4 regions of the Oxobacter pfennigii genome follow, and region 3 is predicted to be linked to each of the others. Evidence: riboswitches for the same ligand, from Rfam matches in the RefSeq annotation. Region 3 holds a riboswitch; each other region holds the start of a gene.
The links. Region 3 has a riboswitch for cyclic di-AMP ahead of OXPF_RS19920 (peptidoglycan DD-metalloendopeptidase family protein). Riboswitches for the same ligand answer to the same signal wherever they lie in the genome.
Positions count from the first base shown of each region.

Region 1: it holds a riboswitch for cyclic di-AMP, as region 3 does, so the genes downstream of both, OXPF_RS20860 (C40 family peptidase) here and OXPF_RS19920 (peptidoglycan DD-metalloendopeptidase family protein) in region 3, are expected to answer to the same signal.
Region 2: it holds a riboswitch for cyclic di-AMP, as region 3 does, so the genes downstream of both, OXPF_RS00970 (NAD/NADP-dependent octopine/nopaline dehydrogenase family protein) here and OXPF_RS19920 (peptidoglycan DD-metalloendopeptidase family protein) in region 3, are expected to answer to the same signal.
Region 4: it holds a riboswitch for cyclic di-AMP, as region 3 does, so the genes downstream of both, OXPF_RS01815 (cell wall hydrolase) here and OXPF_RS19920 (peptidoglycan DD-metalloendopeptidase family protein) in region 3, are expected to answer to the same signal.

Region 1 covers NZ_LKET01000068.1:299,633-303,848, forward strand. The annotation lists gene OXPF_RS20840 (cation-translocating P-type ATPase) at 1-430, shown strand, start outside; gene OXPF_RS20845 (hypothetical protein) at 663-950, opposite strand; gene OXPF_RS20850 (DNRLRE domain-containing protein) at 1,078-1,674, shown strand; cyclic di-AMP (ydaO/yuaA leader) riboswitch at 1,920-2,054, shown strand; gene OXPF_RS20860 (C40 family peptidase) at 2,056-2,802, shown strand; gene anfO (Fe-only nitrogenase accessory protein AnfO) at 3,050-3,700, shown strand; gene OXPF_RS20870 (hypothetical protein) at 3,722-4,216, shown strand, end outside.
Region 2 covers NZ_LKET01000014.1:11,556-15,771, forward strand. The annotation lists gene OXPF_RS00960 (ABC transporter permease) at 1-948, shown strand, start outside; gene OXPF_RS00965 (GntR family transcriptional regulator) at 1,030-1,653, shown strand; cyclic di-AMP (ydaO/yuaA leader) riboswitch at 1,989-2,133, shown strand; gene OXPF_RS00970 (NAD/NADP-dependent octopine/nopaline dehydrogenase family protein) at 2,141-3,268, shown strand; gene OXPF_RS00975 (cobalamin B12-binding domain-containing protein) at 3,268-4,216, shown strand, end outside.
Region 3 covers NZ_LKET01000068.1:94,136-98,351, forward strand. The annotation lists gene OXPF_RS19910 (recombinase family protein) at 1-48, opposite strand, end outside; gene OXPF_RS22700 (hypothetical protein) at 66-206, opposite strand; gene OXPF_RS19915 (YqaA family protein) at 356-910, opposite strand; gene OXPF_RS19920 (peptidoglycan DD-metalloendopeptidase family protein) at 1,006-2,025, opposite strand; cyclic di-AMP (ydaO/yuaA leader) riboswitch at 2,029-2,156, opposite strand; gene OXPF_RS19925 (recombinase family protein) at 2,266-3,768, opposite strand; gene OXPF_RS22705 (hypothetical protein) at 3,786-3,926, opposite strand; gene OXPF_RS19930 (YqaA family protein) at 4,076-4,216, opposite strand, start outside.
Region 4 covers NZ_LKET01000016.1:31,303-35,518, forward strand. The annotation lists gene OXPF_RS01800 (NAD(P)/FAD-dependent oxidoreductase) at 1-584, shown strand, start outside; gene trxA (thioredoxin) at 590-922, shown strand; gene OXPF_RS01810 (DNA-3-methyladenine glycosylase family protein) at 1,017-1,886, shown strand; gene OXPF_RS01815 (cell wall hydrolase) at 2,008-2,580, opposite strand; cyclic di-AMP (ydaO/yuaA leader) riboswitch at 2,581-2,703, opposite strand; gene OXPF_RS01820 (AAA family ATPase) at 2,890-4,216, shown strand, end outside.

The DNA.
Region 1 (4,216 bases), 210 kb from region 3:
TATATTAAACGGTATACTCATAGGTATTTTAACACTGGCAGCATTCATAATAGGTGCAAGGGTATATTCAGGAGCAACATCCCTGTTCCCCATATTCCCGGATAATATATCCGAAGAAGCACTGACTCATGCCCAGACCATGGCCTTTGTGGTACTTAGCGTATCCCAGCTTGTGCATTCCCTTAACATGAGAAGCACAAGAAAGTCCATATTCCAGGTTGGCTGGTTCACAAACAAGTTCCTTCTGATATCTATCGTAATAGGCATACTCCTTCAGGATGTAGTTATAACAGTGCCCTTCTTAAGAGAGGTATTCAAGGTGTTTAACCTAACTTCCGGCGACTGGATTACCGTTGGATTATTATCCATAGTTCCCCTTGTTGTAAATGAAATAGTTAAAATTTTCCTGAGAATGAAAAAAGAAAATTAAACTAACAATAAAAAAATATCATTCAAAAAATTCAGGCTGCCGCTTTAGTGGTTGAATAACTTATTGGGCGGCAGCCTTTTTTACCATATATTAGAGCATTGTAATACGAAAACGGTGAACTTGCTTAAGTAAGTTCATCGTTTTCGTAATAATGGGTGTCTCATCCAATGCTTAACTTAATTACGTTGACTTGACAGGGAGCAGTTCATTTCACCAATTTCTTTCATGTTACTTATGCAGTATAATAGATTTTTCCTTCTGTAGCATTGATCTCCGATATAAAAGTTACTCCGGGTGTATATGCAAAATTTCCTGTAGCTGGTATTTCCGTTCCGGCAGTTATCGTAAACGGGAACACGACATCCTCAGAATTAGTCCCATCCGAAAGATGAGCGCTGTAGTAAATTACAGTTCCGTTTTGAACCGTAGTGCCTTCATAATTAAATATGAGTTCTACAACACTATAAGGTGAATTTTCAGATAATGCTGTCACGTTTGCAGCAACATTAACAATAGCCATGAATAAGCCTCCTTGCGGTTATTCTGTATAAAAAGATAACTAGCTTTCTTTTACAGTTACAGTATATGCCAGGATTTTCAAAAGTTGTACAGTCGCACATGTCAAAGCACTGCATATTATGTAAGGGGTGAGAACAGTGAGTGTAATAGATTTACGTCCTCAATCGGCATTTAATTATTCCACAGACAGCTTCTATCGGGAGAAGCCAAAGCAATCTCTGTTATTGGGCTATGAAAAAATAATCTATTTGTTTTTCAATTGGCCCCTCTGGTTATGCAAGTGCGTTTTACTAAAAGCCAAATTGATTCTTTTTAAACTTCCGTATGATACATGCAATATGGGGAAAGTTACAAGTAAGAAAAATACCAAAGCTCACTACACCCTGTATCCATTGCTCGAAGTTTTCAACGTCTGCGGTTGTATGCATACACCGCCAGCTGTAGATTTGAGTCGATGTGTAACTTTTGAAAACTCATACAGACGCAGTTATACCGAAATCGACGTCACACAAATTGTACAGGACTGGAGCAATGATACTTTGGAAAACAACGGATTTCTACTTATGGGCAAAGATAATTCACCTTATATTTTCTATGCATCAAGCCAGCATCGCATATCCGAGATGCGTCCTATGCTTAGACTGACTTGCAAATACGCTGAACGATTCTGCACATTACAAACGGTTCCTTGTGACGTGAAGATATCTAAACCCGTCCAGGTATAAATTAATTCAACCAATATCGTGGTCAGGCCAGAGAGGGAAAATGTTGTTTCTTACTCTTTTTTTGTCACAAAAAGTTAACATTGTTCCGAAATGCCACTTGTTGCCTAGGTTTAAGGTTCAGACAATAGAGATGATAAACATAACAGAATTGACATTAGGCGACAAAAGTTCTATCATAATTTTGTGCAGCATATTTTGGACAACCTTTAATGCTAAAAGTAGGACAACCTGTCAAAATATGCACCGCACAAAAAAAGCTGAATCTCCTTTTCAGGGAGTACGGAGAAACCAAAATTGGGGTTAATCCATCTTTGTATGGTAGGGACGCCTCTTTGCCCGCACCCGTCAGCTAACTTCGGAAGCTAAAAATAGGAGGATAGAATGAAACGGCTTAAATTCGCAGTGTTTGTTTCAACAATGCTTGTTATGTTTGCTTTTCTCTCTGCTACTGCCTATGCCCAAAGCACCACAGGCACGGTTAATTGCACCGGATATCTCAATTTGCGCCAGTCACCGGGCACTGATTATCCCGTCATAGGCAAGCTGTATCCCGGGACAAAACTCACTATTGAAGAAACCTCAGGCAACTGGCACAAGGTAACTTTTGACGGTATTACAGGCTGGGTTGCGGGTGAATACGTCTTACTGGATACAATCCCATCAATTGATTTAAGTTCCAGGGGCTCTGATGCAATAATTGCGCCTGAAGTACCGGCTGCAGCTGTAACACCGGCTGCCGAAACTGTAACAAAAGCACAGCAGATAATTGGAACTGCCGAAAAATACTTGGGCATAAAATATGTTTACGGCGGTTCGTCCGAGCGGGGTTTTGACTGCTCCGGTTTTACCCAGTTCGTATTTAAAAACAACGGGATAAGCTTAAACCGTACAGCCTCCACACAAGCCTATCAGGGTACAATCATTGAAAGGTCACAGCTTCAAATGGGCGATTTGGTATTTTTCGATACCAACGGAGGCCATAACAACATCACTCATGTAGGCATATACATAGGAGACAGCACATTTATTCATGCAGCCTCAGGCTATGGCGGCAAAGTACGCTACAGCAGTTTATCGGAAGATTATTATAATCGCAATTACATGACTGCGAGAAGAATCATAAACTAACATTACAAGTGCTCTGATATTTTGGAGCACTTCTTTTATATCGTAAATTTTGGCTGCGATGTACATTGCAAATAAATATTTTTTTTGCTATAATACTAAAAACATTCTTAGGGGCAGTAAAAATTATATATTTCAAGGGTTAATAAGGAATTTTTGCAAAGGTGCAATGTTTGCTTACATTGTACCTTTTTTGCATTTAATTATTTAATTTACAAGGATTATTATGAAGAAAGAGAGGATGATGAGAATGAAAAAGAATATTGAAATTGCAGTTTTATTGGATAAGAACGGAGATACATCGTCTGTAGATGATAAAGGCATTATAAAGATTTATAAAAGGGTACGGGGTAAATGGACAGTATTAAAAGAAATCCTCTTTTACCTTGACAGCTCGTCAGGGCTTAGATCCATCAGGGATCAGATTTCCGCCATAATTGACGAGCTTGGTGACTGCAGGGTATTTGTAGGTGAAAAAGTAAACGGGCTTGTTTATAACATCCTTGAAATGAAAGGATTCAATTCCTGGGAATTTGAGGGCAAACCTGCGGATTTTTTAGATTATATACAGGGGAAAGAGACCGAAGCTGAAAGTTCAGAATCCCCATGTGAAGCAAAATTCCCTCCCATACCATACCCTGTTGAGGCAAACCAGAATGGATATTATTTCATGGATCTAAAGCCGCTTCAGAATATAAAATCCAATGTTTCTTCAAAACAGGCGCTGCTGCCTTTTTTGAAAAACACACGATTTTATGAACTGGAGATTATATGCAGCCATGTACCCCAATGGTTTGAAATAGAATTTGAAAGGCTCAACCTTAAAGGCAATATAATCAGCAGAGAAAACAATGAGTATAAAATTATTGTTCGTCCCAAAACCTGCAATGCAGCAGAATAAAACATTAAGAAGGAGGCTAATATGAATAAAATAAATATCAAGTACGGCACTTTAAAGGGAATAACCCATTTAGAAACTTATGAAAACGGAGGCATCAAAGAATGTACGATAGATGAACTTAACGAGATTGAAACTCCTTTTGGAAAATTCGTTCCTCAGTATGTGGATGATGAAGCCAGAAGAAAAAATACAAGTTCTCTGTCCTTTTATAAAAACGGGAATTTAAAATCCTTATCCCTCCAGGAACAGACGGCTATAAAAACGGACTACGGCCTTATTCCGGCTGAATATGTAACCTTTTATGAAGATGAAAGTATAAAGAGAATCTTTCCGCTGAACGGAGAAATAACAGGCTATTGGACAGAAGAAAACGAATACAGCCTGGCTCAGGATTTTGAATTTGTCTTTTCCTTCGGGATCATAAAAAACAAAATCATAGGTATTTTCTTTTATCCGTCAGGAGAGATAAAAAGCCTTACGCTCTGGCCTAAAGAAACAGCGAGTATAAGTTCACCG
Region 2 (4,216 bases), on a different contig from region 3:
TATAAGACCGACGAAACTCCGGAAATATTGACTGATATTGCAAAGGATAACCGTATAACAGATTATATACTTTTGAATGAACAAAATGTGGATGCCGGAACTGAATTAACCGAAAAAGCTGCATCCTTAATAGTTTCAAAAAATACCACGAAGCTTCAGGATTTCATAACCTTCCGGGTGAGAACAACGGGGGAAAAGCTAGAGCTTGATGACAAGGGCGTAATTATTACCGAAAAGCTGGCTAAACTTTTAAATGTAGCTGTTGGGGATACCATATATCTAACGGATGAAGATGATAACAAGGTGTATGTAAAAATAACGGGTATAACAGAGCACTTCGTATTCCATTATATTTACATGACCCCGGAGCTTTACAATTCCCTTTTCGAGGATGAGATAGAGTTTAATCAGGTTAAAGCCGTCATTGCCGATGGCTCAAAGGAATTTGAAAATACATTATCCACAGATTTGATTAAGGATTCCGAGGTGAGCTCCATAACCCTTTCCTCCAATACAATGGCAACTTTAAGCGATATTGTAGAGAGCCTGGATTTTATCATAATAGTTTTGATTGCATCTGCAGGAGCTTTAGCCTTTGTGGTTTTATACAACCTTACAAATATAAATATAACCGAGCGTTTAAGAGAAATTGCCACCATCAAGGTCCTTGGCTTTTACGATAATGAAGTGTCCGCCTATGTATACAGAGAGAATGCTATTTTAACCGTCATAGGCATTTTTGCCGGCCTGGTACTTGGCATATTCCTTCACAAGTTTATAATACTTACAGCTGAAATAGAAAGCCTTATGTTCGGAAGAGAGATAAAAATACCAAGCTACATTTACTCAGCCATTCTCACAGCAGTATTTGCAGCATTGGTAAACACGGTAATGTATTTCAAGCTTAAGAAAATAACCATGGTTGAATCCTTGAAATCGGTAGATTAATAATTTATACTGTTTATATTATTGTCTAACAAGCCAAGTGGTGTTATTATAATTGTGTAAATTATTTTGGGGAGGCCGCAAATGGGCGAAGAAATAACACAAAAGCCAATGTATCAGCAAATAGCACTGGATATTGCCCGCCGCGTTGTAAACGGCGACTTTCAGGCAGGCTGTAAAATTCACGGTCGTTCCACTCTTGCCGGCGAATATAATGTGTCTCCTGAAACTGTGAGAAGGGCGGTAATTCTCCTTCAGGACATGGATGTGGTTTCAGTTTCCCATGGAAGTGGCATTACCATTAACTCCCAGGAGGAAGCCTGTAAGTTTATAGACAAATTCAAGGATATGGAATCCATAGCATCCTTGAAAATGAATTTAGACAAGCTATTTGAGGATAAAAAAGAGATTGATTCAAACCTTGCCAATACCATTGAAAAAATAATAGATTATTCCGACCGCTTAAGAAACATAAGCCCTTATAATCCGCTGGAAATAGAAATCAAGGAAGATTCGATGGTGGTCGGTGAGACCGTTTCTTCCGTAAAGTTCTGGCAAAATACCGGCGCTACCATAATAGCAATCAGAAGAGACAAGGACATTATACTTTCTCCCGGCCCTTATGCTGAGTTTAGGGCAGGGGATGTGATTGTGGTGGTTGGAGATGAAGGAGTTTTAAAAAGAGTTAAAGTTTTCCTGAATGTATAGAATGTTATACTTAATTATATATAGTTTTTATATAAACAGGGTCTGTTGCATTTTAAACAACGTAATGAGCATTGTGAGAGTTCTGTACAAGTTCTTGGTGACACTTTCGCAGAAAATACTTAGAATTTTAGATTGTTTGAGCGGAGTGAAGTTTAAAAATTCTTGTATTTTCAAGGCAGGGAGCCTTAGAACTTGCAGAACACGAACATAGCAATGCAGTGTTTAAAATGCAACAGACCCTTAATTTATTTATTTTAAGAAATTGACAACTGACAACTTAAATAATATAATTAAGTTGTATCTTGCTATCTCAAGGAGGTCTGGTAATTTAAAATTATTAACAAGCGCTGAATTCACAGTATGTGAAGCGGGGGACCCGATAATATGGGGTGAATCCGATGCATTTAAATGCATTGGAGGGGTCATACTCTTTCGATCCTAATCCGTCAGCTAACCTCGTAAGCCAAAGAAAGAGGAGGTAAAAATTATGAAGAACAATAAAAAGAGCTTGAATTATGCTGTTATCGGAGCAGGTAACGGCGGTCAGGCGATGGCCGCGCATCTGGCCTTATGCGGGCACAATGTGCGCTTATACAATAGAAGCATTACGAAAATAAAGAAAATACAGGAACAAAGAGGTATTTATCTCACCGGAAAAGAAGAAGGCTTCGGCAGGCTTTCTTCAATGACAGACAATATAAAAGAAGCAATAGAAAACGCAGATGTAATAATGGTAACCATCCCGGCATCAGGCCATAGAGAGATAGCAAATCTATGCCATCCTTACCTTAAAGACGGGCAAATCATTGTCTTAAATCCCGGCAGGACAGGCGGCGCTTTGGAGTTTCTTAATATCATAAAGCAAAAAGCTCCCAATAAAAATATTATAATATCTGAAGCCCAGACCTTTGTTTATGCTTGCCGTGCAGAAACAGCAGGCGTTGTTAAAATTTTCAGCATTAAAAACCAAGTATCCTTGGCTTCCATACCCTCATATATGACAAAGTACGTTGTGGATACCATAAAGGATGCTTATCCTCAGTTTATTCCGGCAGATAATGTTTTGGAAACCAGCCTCAATAACATTGGTGCTATTTTTCATCCTTGTCCTACCCTTTTAAACTGCGGACGGATAGAATCCACCAATGGAGATTTTGAATATTATTTAGAAGGCATCACTCCCACTGTTTCAAAAATTTTAGAGCAGATGGATTCAGAAAGAGTTAAAGTAGCCCATGCGCTGGGAGTCAAAACAGTTACGGCCCTTAAATGGCTTGAAGTCACTTATGGTTCAAAGGGAGAAAGCCTTCATGAAGCCATTCAGAATACTTCAGGATATATGGGCATTAAGGCCCCTAGTTCAATGGATACCAGATATATTTTTGAAGATATACCCGAAAGCCTGGTTCCTATTTCAGCCATAGGGGCAACTGTAGGCATCAGGACACCAATAATTGATTCTATCATAAATCTGGCATGCACTGCTCACGGTGAAAACTATTTTGCGGCAGGCCGAAATGTAAGAAATTTAGGAATAGAAGGACTTACGGTAAGTGAGCTTATGGAGCTTGCAACTTTCGGTATAGTTGAAAGGCCCAGGGAGGTTGTTGCATAATGAAAAAGATAATTGCAGCTGCTATCGGAAATTGCGTCCACGTAGCAGGTGTTGCAAATTTTCTCAAGCTTGCAGAAAAAGAAGGATATGATACGGACTTCTTAGGCCCTGCAGTTTCCATAGAAAACCTTATTAAAGCCATAAAGAAGCAAAAACCCGATATAGTGGGGGTAAGCTACAGGCTGACTCCATCTGCGGTAAAGCCCCTTTTGGATGAGTTACAAAGAGCAATTGAAGATAACGGTTTATTAAACATAGAATGGCTTTTTGGCGGTACCCGTCCGGTATGCGAAGTAGCAAAAAGCTATAGCTTCTTTAAAGAAATCTTTGACGGGAGCAGCGATGATGAATTTACCATATGCTATCTTAGCGGTAAATCCAGTGACTGTAAGGATACTTATTTTGAAAGTAGCTTAATTGAGAGAATAAATAGAAAATATCCATATCCTGTGCTCCGGCATCATTTTGGTCTGCCTTCACTTTCGGCTACCATTGAAGGCATAAAAACCATATCGGAAGCAAAGGTGCTGGACGTTATTTCCATAGCCCCCGATCAGAATGCCCAGGAACATTTCTTTGAAATGGAGAAGGCCAGCAGTGCCTTGGATGGTGCCGGGGGGGTACCGGTAAGATCTCCTGAAGATTTCATAAAGATGTATGAAGCATCAAGAAGGGGTAATTACCCTCTTTTAAGATGTTACAGCGGTACCAGCGATGTGTTCCGTTTCGCAGAAATGCTGAGAGAAACTATAAATAACAGCTGGGCTGCAGTTCCATTATGCTGGTATAACGTCTTAGACGGAAGAGGCCCAAGGGATGTTGAAACTTCCATAAGGGAAAATCAGGCCCTTATGAAATGGCACGGCGATAGAAATATACCCGTGGAGGTTAATGAATCACATCATTGGAGTTTAAGAGACGCCCACGATACCATCGGCGTGGCCTCGG
Region 3 (4,216 bases):
TTCGTGGTCTGTTGAAATTCTTCCGTAAAGCCCTGCTACCCACTGCAAGTCAATACCTCCTAATGTTATGCTTTTTTGAACTTATTTTTTATTGTAGTTGTCAATGCAGATATTTTAATTACTATATATTTTTGTATTAGTTCATTTAATTTATCTTTGCCGCTGTAAATAGGTTTAACGAATTTAGGAACCCTGATTGTTTTCATTAATATCCCTCCTACAATAAATTAACTATAACGGATCTTAAATTGTCCTTATTATAATTATTAATCGGACAATTTGTCCTATTACTTGATTTTTTGAATTTATTTATAAAAAAAATACCGGCATCAATTTTGACACCGGCAGACTTAAATTATTTTCTAGCGTATCTTTTAATTATTATGTATATGATGAACACTGCAATCAAGGCTATTGCAACAAAGGTTACGGATTCAAAAGTTTTTTTAGACATTGCATGGCCAAAGAGCTGTATCAGTATACCTTCTGGCACATATCTTAGCAATCTGCAAAGACAAGTGGCAATCAAATAACGATAAAAGTTCATCCTAAAAGCCCCGGCAGACAATGTATATACCTCATAAGGTATAGGTGTAAAGGACGAAGTCATGACTGCAAAAATTCCGTATTTATTATATATTTCCTCTACCTTATTCAGTGCATCATTTCCAAACATCTTTATAATCAATGGCCTTCCTGCAATTTTGCCCAGATTATACCCGACCATCCCTCCTATAAATGAGACACAAACTGTAACTAAGCTTATTAATATTGCTTTATCCTGGTTGCTAAGCATAACCGGAAGCAAAACTATCTCAACGGGAGGCGGGAAAATTATGGGCTCGAAGAAAGCGGCTAAAAGCACACCGAATATACCGTATTTTGATAGAAAAGTAATTAAGTTTTCCATTTATCTTACCTCTTAAATCCAAAAGCTTTTACTATAAAAAAAGCACTAAAAAATTAGTGCTTTAATAGATTCCGCAAATTTAAATGCGTCCTATGTTACTTCAAATAATTGAGAGGATTTACAGCCGTGCCATTTTTTCTGATTTCAAAATGGCAATGAGGGCCTGTCGAATCTCCCGTGCTTCCGACTTTAGCTATTATATCTCCTTTGCTGACCTGCTGTCCTACACTAACCAACAATTTGGAGTTGTGTCCATAATAGCTTCTAAGTCCGTTGCCGTGATCAATTATAACGAGATAACCGTATCCGCCTTCCCATCCGCTATGTACAACCTTACCGTCTAAAAACGCACTTACATTTGTACCAGTGGGCGCTGCTATGTCTATTCCTTTGTGAGTTGTACCCCATCTTGGGCCAAACAAGGATGTCAGCGTGCCTCTTACAGGCCACATGCTTATTGAAGCAACTGCGCTGGCTGCAGCGGAGACTGATGAACCTCTTGATGCAACGGCAGCGGTTTTTGATGCGACAACTACGGTTTTTACCTGATCTACGCCCGGCAATATTATCTCCTGACCGATATTCAATTTATTAGCAGATTCCATACCATTGGTTTTTACTATATCGTCAACTTTTATGTCATATAACTTAGAAATACTTGAAAGGGTATCACCGCTTTTGATCTTATAAAGTATTCCCTTTATTGACGGGAACCTTAATTGCTGACCGATTTTCAAAGTTGAGTTGACAGAAATGTTACTGGAACTTGCTATTGAATTTGCAGTCACGCCATATTCATTTGATATGGCACCCAGTGTATCACCTGATTTTACAGTGTAGGTTAAAATCTCAGGCTTCTTTGGCTCTTCGCTGTTCTCTTCAGCTTCATCTGTTTCTTCGGTACTCTCCAGTGCAGTCTCATTAGTTTGTTCCTCATTGACCTGTGAAGAATCAGCGGCAGCTAAAACCTGTGTATCGTCAACGGTCTGAGTTACTTCCATCTTTTGTTGTGATGTAACATCCTGTGTATTCTGAGATAACAGTATCACAACAACGGAAATAATCGTTACCGCCAAGCATGCTATCAATATAGCATACTTTTTTCTTTTGTCCATATGTAACCTCCTCTATCCCGCTTACGAGGTTAGTTGTCGGGTTAGGCCATAGAGTAGCCCTCTTTAATAAGATACACCCCAATTAAGTTTCTCCCCCGCTCCGGTACCACCGGACTCAGCTGAACATATAATTTATTATATAAAACTTATTCTGATATTCCAATGGTAATTATTAACATTATGCCTCATTTTTTGGTTCTATAAACAGGATTTATCAGATGTGATATATAGTTCGTAGAATCAGGGTTTTTCAAAATTAAATTCTATTAAAATTTCCTCCTCGCAAATTTCCATTCGCTTAAGTATAAATTCTATAAGCTCTCTGTCAAAGGAATCTAAATTTAGCAAAGCTTTAATTTCATTTAATAATTGGATTTTCACTTCCTCGTCATTTTTTTCTGAAATAATTTTTACAATCAGCTGATTTTTTATCTCTTCCAGCTTAAAAATTATTTTTGAATATTCCCCTGACAGCCGTTCAAATGATCGCCCATCTATTATGCCTTCCAATCTATCCCTGTACATAATATCAATTTTTATTCTGTTCTTTTTTAGTTCTTCTTCTATCGCAACTAATTCATCAGACCATCCGGCGTCAATATTCATACCCTTATATATTTCATCTACCAAATCATTTATAGATATATTTTCATCCATTAATTTTTTAAGCTCTGATGCCAATATGTTTACAAGTTCCTCTTCTGAAACCTGGTGACTGGTGCAATATGACCTGCCGTATTTAACATACCCACCGCTCCTGTAATAGCCTTTTCCTTTTATATTTTTATAATACATGTGCTTACCGCAATCATGACAAAACAGGTAGGATGAAAATAAGTGAGGCCCCGCTGCACCGCATCTGTAGTTTCCTTTCGTTTTTCTGCTGCTTAATATATTCTGGCAGGTATTGAAGGTTTCTTCATCAATTATTGCTTCATGGGTATTCTTTACCACTATCCAATCCTTCTGGGGTACTGAGATTAAGGTTTTGCTTTTGTAGCTTTTCTTTTTGCTTTTATTCTGTATGGAATGACCCAGATATACCCTGTTCTTTATTATCCTTTTAATTGTAGTCCAATCCCAGTTTTTGGACACTTTTGAATATGAATTATAACTTGAGGGGTTTAATACTCCTCTTTCTTGGAGGATATTTGCAATGCCTAAAAACCCATAGCCTTTAATATATAAGTTGAATATCTCCTTTACAATTAAAGCGGCATATGGGTCTATTTCTAATTTGTTTTTTTCTGTTTTGGATTTTCTGTATCCATAGGGTGCAAAGGCCGCCAAGTATTCCCCTTTGCTTTTTTTATGCTTGAGAGCAAATTTTATCTTGTGCGATAATTCCTTTGAATACCTTTCATTAAACCAGGTCTTTATCCCGATATAATCATCTTCATCCTTAAAGCTGTCATATCCGTCATTTATTGATACAAGCCTGATTCCATTTTCGGATAAGTACTCTAAGAACAATAAGGTAAGGGGATTGTTTCTCCCTAATCTTGAAAGGTCTTTTACAACAACAACATTTATGCTGCCATTTAATATATCTTTTTTAAGCCTAATTATCTGGGGCCGTTCATAGCTTGTTCCGGAATATCCCTCATCAAAATAATATCCGTTGATTTCAAAGCCGTTATCCTGGGCATACTTTATAAGCGCCTCACGCTGGACCAGGATAGACTCGTGCTGTTCTTCGTGGTCTGTTGAAATTCTTCCGTAAAGCCCTGCTACCCACTGCAAGTCAATACCTCCTAATGTTATGCTTTTTTGAACTTATTTTTTATTGTAGTTGTCAATGCAGATATTTTAATTACTATATATTTTTGTATTAGTTCATTTAATTTATCTTTGCCGCTGTAAATAGGTTTAACGAATTTAGGAACCCTGATTGTTTTCATTAATATCCCTCCTACAATAAATTAACTATAACGGATCTTAAATTGTCCTTATTATAATTATTAATCGGACAATTTGTCCTATTACTTGATTTTTTGAATTTATTTATAAAAAAAATACCGGCATCAATTTTGACACCGGCAGACTTAAATTATTTTCTAGCGTATCTTTTAATTATTATGTATATGATGAACACTGCAATCAAGGCTATTGCAACAAAGGTTACGGATTCAAAAGTTTTTTTAGACATTGCATGGCCAAAGAGCTGTATCAGTATACCTTCTGGCACATA
Region 4 (4,216 bases), on a different contig from region 3:
AGGGTACTTACCATTCAAATGCTGTGCTTCTTGCCACCGGTTCGCAAAAGAAAAGCATAATCATTGAAAATATCGATAAGTTTGAAGGTAAAGGTATCCATTATTGCACCACCTGTGACGGATTTTTTTACAAAGGAAAAAAGGTAGCTATCTTAGGATATAATGAATATGCCAAAAACGAATTGGAAGAAATGAAGCATTTCACTGAAGATATTACCCTTTTGACCAACGGAAACAAAAAGACTGTAGATTTTGAAGGTGTAAAGATTTTTGAAGGGAAGCTCAAATCATTAAATGGCGGAGAATTTTTGGAAAGCATTATATTTGAGGACGGTAATGAGGAAAAATTCGATGCTGTATTTATTGCTTATGGCACTGCGTCTTCCGTTGATTTTGCAAGGAAACTCGGTGTTATAATAAAAGACGGGACAGTAGAAGTCGATGACGAACAAAAGACCAATCTAAAGGGCCTGTATGCTGCAGGAGATTGTGCCGGCACCATAAAACAGGTATCTGTCTCAGTAGGCCAGGGAGCAATTGCAGGTTTAAAAATTATTGAGTATATCAGAAATTTCAGGAGGTAGATAATATGGCAGGAAAGAATATTGTAGTTTTATCAGATGATAGTTTTCATCAGGAAGTATTGGAATCGAATATTCCGGTAGTAGTGGATTTTTGGGCTACATGGTGCGGTCCTTGCAAAATGTTTGCACCGATTTTTGAAGAAGTAGCTGCCGAATACGAAGGTAAAGTAAAGTTCTGCAAGCTTGATACCGACGCAAATCCCAAGACTTCCATGGAATACGGCATAAGAAGCATACCTACGGTTGCTTATTTTAAAAGCGGTGAAACTCCAAAGGGCTCAGTAGGCCTTTTATCAAGAGATGATTTTAAAAATGCTGTTGAAACTTTGTTGAAATAACTAAAAACCTGGCGTAAGGCCAGGTTTTATGTTTTAATAATATATATGTATTTATATCGGCTAAGGAGGTGGAACTACTTTGAACAATAGAATTATGGAAGATGGCGGGAAAGTTATCATAGAGAATATTCGGGATTTTGAGCCTAAACATGTATTTGATTGCGGCCAGTGCTTCAGGTGGTATGAAGAAGGTGACGGAAGCTATACCGGCGTCGTACAGGGAAGAGTAATTAATGTGAAAAAAGATGGACAAACCCTTGTATTGGATAATACGGATAAGAAGGAATTTGATGGTCTCTGGTATGATTATTTCGATATGGGAAGGGATTATGGAAAAATCAAAAACGAGCTTTCAGAGGATGATACTCTAAAAGAAGCCATTGGCTTCGGAGAAGGCATAAGAATTTTAAAACAGGACGAATGGGAGACTTTGATTTCATTCATTATATCTGCAAATAACAGGATACCCATGATTAAAAGAGCCATAAAAGAAATATCCGAAAAGTGGGGAAAGCCTGTTGTATATAAAGGAAATACTTATCATTCCTTTCCTTCCCCTCAAGATTTAAAAGATGCATCTGTTGAGGATTTTGAAAGCTGCCATACAGGCTTTCGGGCAAAATATATAAAAAAGACTGTGGAAATGGTAATTAACAAAGAGATAGACCTATATAATTTGAAAAACCTTACTTATGCTGAAGCCAGAAATGAGCTCATGAAGCTTCCCGGGGTAGGGCCTAAGGTGTCTGACTGCATATTGCTTTTTTCAATGTATTATTATGAGGCTTTCCCTGTTGATGTGTGGGTAAAAAGGGTTATGCAGCATTTTTATCTTGCTCCAGATGTCAGCCTGCCTAAAATAGAAAAATTCGGACAGGAGAAGTTTAAAAAATTAGCGGGTTTTGCCCAGCAGTATTTGTTTTACTATGCCAGGGATTTGAAGGGCAAGGAAATAAGCGTATAGCTTTTTAAAAAAAATAAGAACCCCACCCGCTAATAGCAATCAAAGATTGCTAGCGGGTCCCGGAAACCTTGTTACTTCGTAATAAAAAACAAAAGCCGTAAATTAATACGGCTTTTGTTTTTTATTTGAAGAACACATGTCTGCCTATTGTTGTTGGTTTATTTTTAGTGGCATTTTTCATCCAAGTACTTGTCGCAGATTTCGGATTATAATAGAAAATTGCATCATCTGTAGGGTCATTTCCCCTTAGTGCCTCATCCACTGCCATATAGGATTCAGCATCCGGATTTATATCCATATACCTTTCATCCAGACAGGAAAAAGCATTTTTTTCGTATATAACATCTTTAATAGTCTTGGGGAATTCAGGATGCGACAGCCTGTTGATTATAACAGAGGCAACAGCTATTTTTCCAATGAAGGGTTCACCTTTGCTTTCAGCATATACAACCTTCGCAATAAGCTCAACTTCATCATCTGTAAGTTCATACTTGAAATTATTTGATTCATTGCTTTTAAAGGCTGTAACGGACAAAGAATTTTCAGAAGGAACATTGACACTTTTCATATTATGATATGGCGTGAATATTTTGATGAAGGTGCTGTCATCGTCCTTTGAATCCCTGCAAAATGCACTGCCTGATCCTAATCCGATTAGCACTGCAACAACGAGTAAAAATACTCTTTTTTTCATGTGTATACCCCCTTTTGCCTACGAGGTTAGCTGACGGGTTCGGTAAAGGCATAACCTACGCTTTCGCGATTCACCCCAAATTTGGTTCCCCCGTGTTTTATTAAACTTCGGCTTATTCTTAATATGTGTCTTTTTAAGAAAAATATTCGAAAAAGACTTTTATATTTTTTATTTTTGAATTATGTTGTTCATATAATATGGATGAAATTAACCTAACTGACGTAGAATTATTATATAAGCTGTAATTTTAGAATTACTCCGGGCAATGGCCGAAATTCACGGTAAGTATTATGTGAAAGGTGGAGCAATATGAAGATTGAGATTCCTGCAACCTCCCTTATTGTGCTTTGCGGCATTGCCGGATGCGGTAAGTCTACTTTTGCGCTTAAAAATTTCAAGGATACTGAAGTTGTATCTTCTGACAGATGCAGGGCTCTGGTTTCCGATGATGAAGAGAATATGGAAGTATCAAAAGAGGCCTTTGAACTTTTTTATTACATTATAAAAAAGAGAATGAACCTTAAAAAATTAGTGGTTGCAGACTCGACGGCAGTATCTCACGAGGCAAGAAGAAAGCTTTTAGACCTGGCAGAGGACAATAATTATTATTCTATTCTCTTGGCATTTGATATATCCACTGAAATTGCCATTGAAAGAAATAATTTAAGACAAAGAAAGGTGTCGCGTTATGTTATAGAAAAACAATATGCTGCTTTTCTTAAATCTTTAAAATCTGTTGAAAACGAGGGATTTGACAAAGTGATCGTACTGAATGAGAATGATGCCGATGATTTCAAACATGAAATTGTTTCCTATAATATAGAAACTGAAGATAAAGCTTTGTTTGATATAATTTCCGATGTTCACGGCTGCTGTACCGAGCTTGAAATGCTCCTAGACAAACTTGGTTACAGAAAAAATGGATTCAAATACAGCCATCCTGACGGAAGAAAGGTTGTATTCGCAGGTGATATCGTGGACAGAGGACCAAGGACAATGGATACTATAAGGACCGTCATCAATATGGTCAATTCGGGAAATGCCCTTTATATACCCGGAAATCACTGCAATAAATTTTACAGATACTTAAAAGGCAGCAAGGTGCAGATAAAGAATGGATTGGAAACTACGGTCAAGGAATACGAAAAGCTTGAAAAAAGCGAAGCAAAGAAAATTAAAAATGATTTTTTGGAGCTATATGAAAATTCTCCTCTTTATTTGATGCTGGACAATGGCAATCTTGTTGTAGCCCATGCAGGAATAAAGGAAGAAATGATTGGAAAGCTGTCAAAAAAAATAATTGATTTTGTACTGTACGGCGATGTGACGGGGGAAGTTGACGATAAAGGGCTTCCTATAAGAGGTGATTGGGCAGCGAATTATTACGGAAAACCTATGATAGTTTACGGACATACTCCCGTTTCCAAGGCGGTTTTTGTCAATAATACCATAAATATCGACCAGGGCGCTAGCATGGGAGGAAGCCTGACTGCCTTGAGATATCCCGAAAAGGGGCTCGTCTCAGTCCAATCCCAGGGAACCTATTACCGTGGAGGCAGGCAACAAAAGGAGATGGAACGGGAGATTAAACTTGATGATTATAAAGAATCTTTGAGTTTAAGAGACAGACACGATC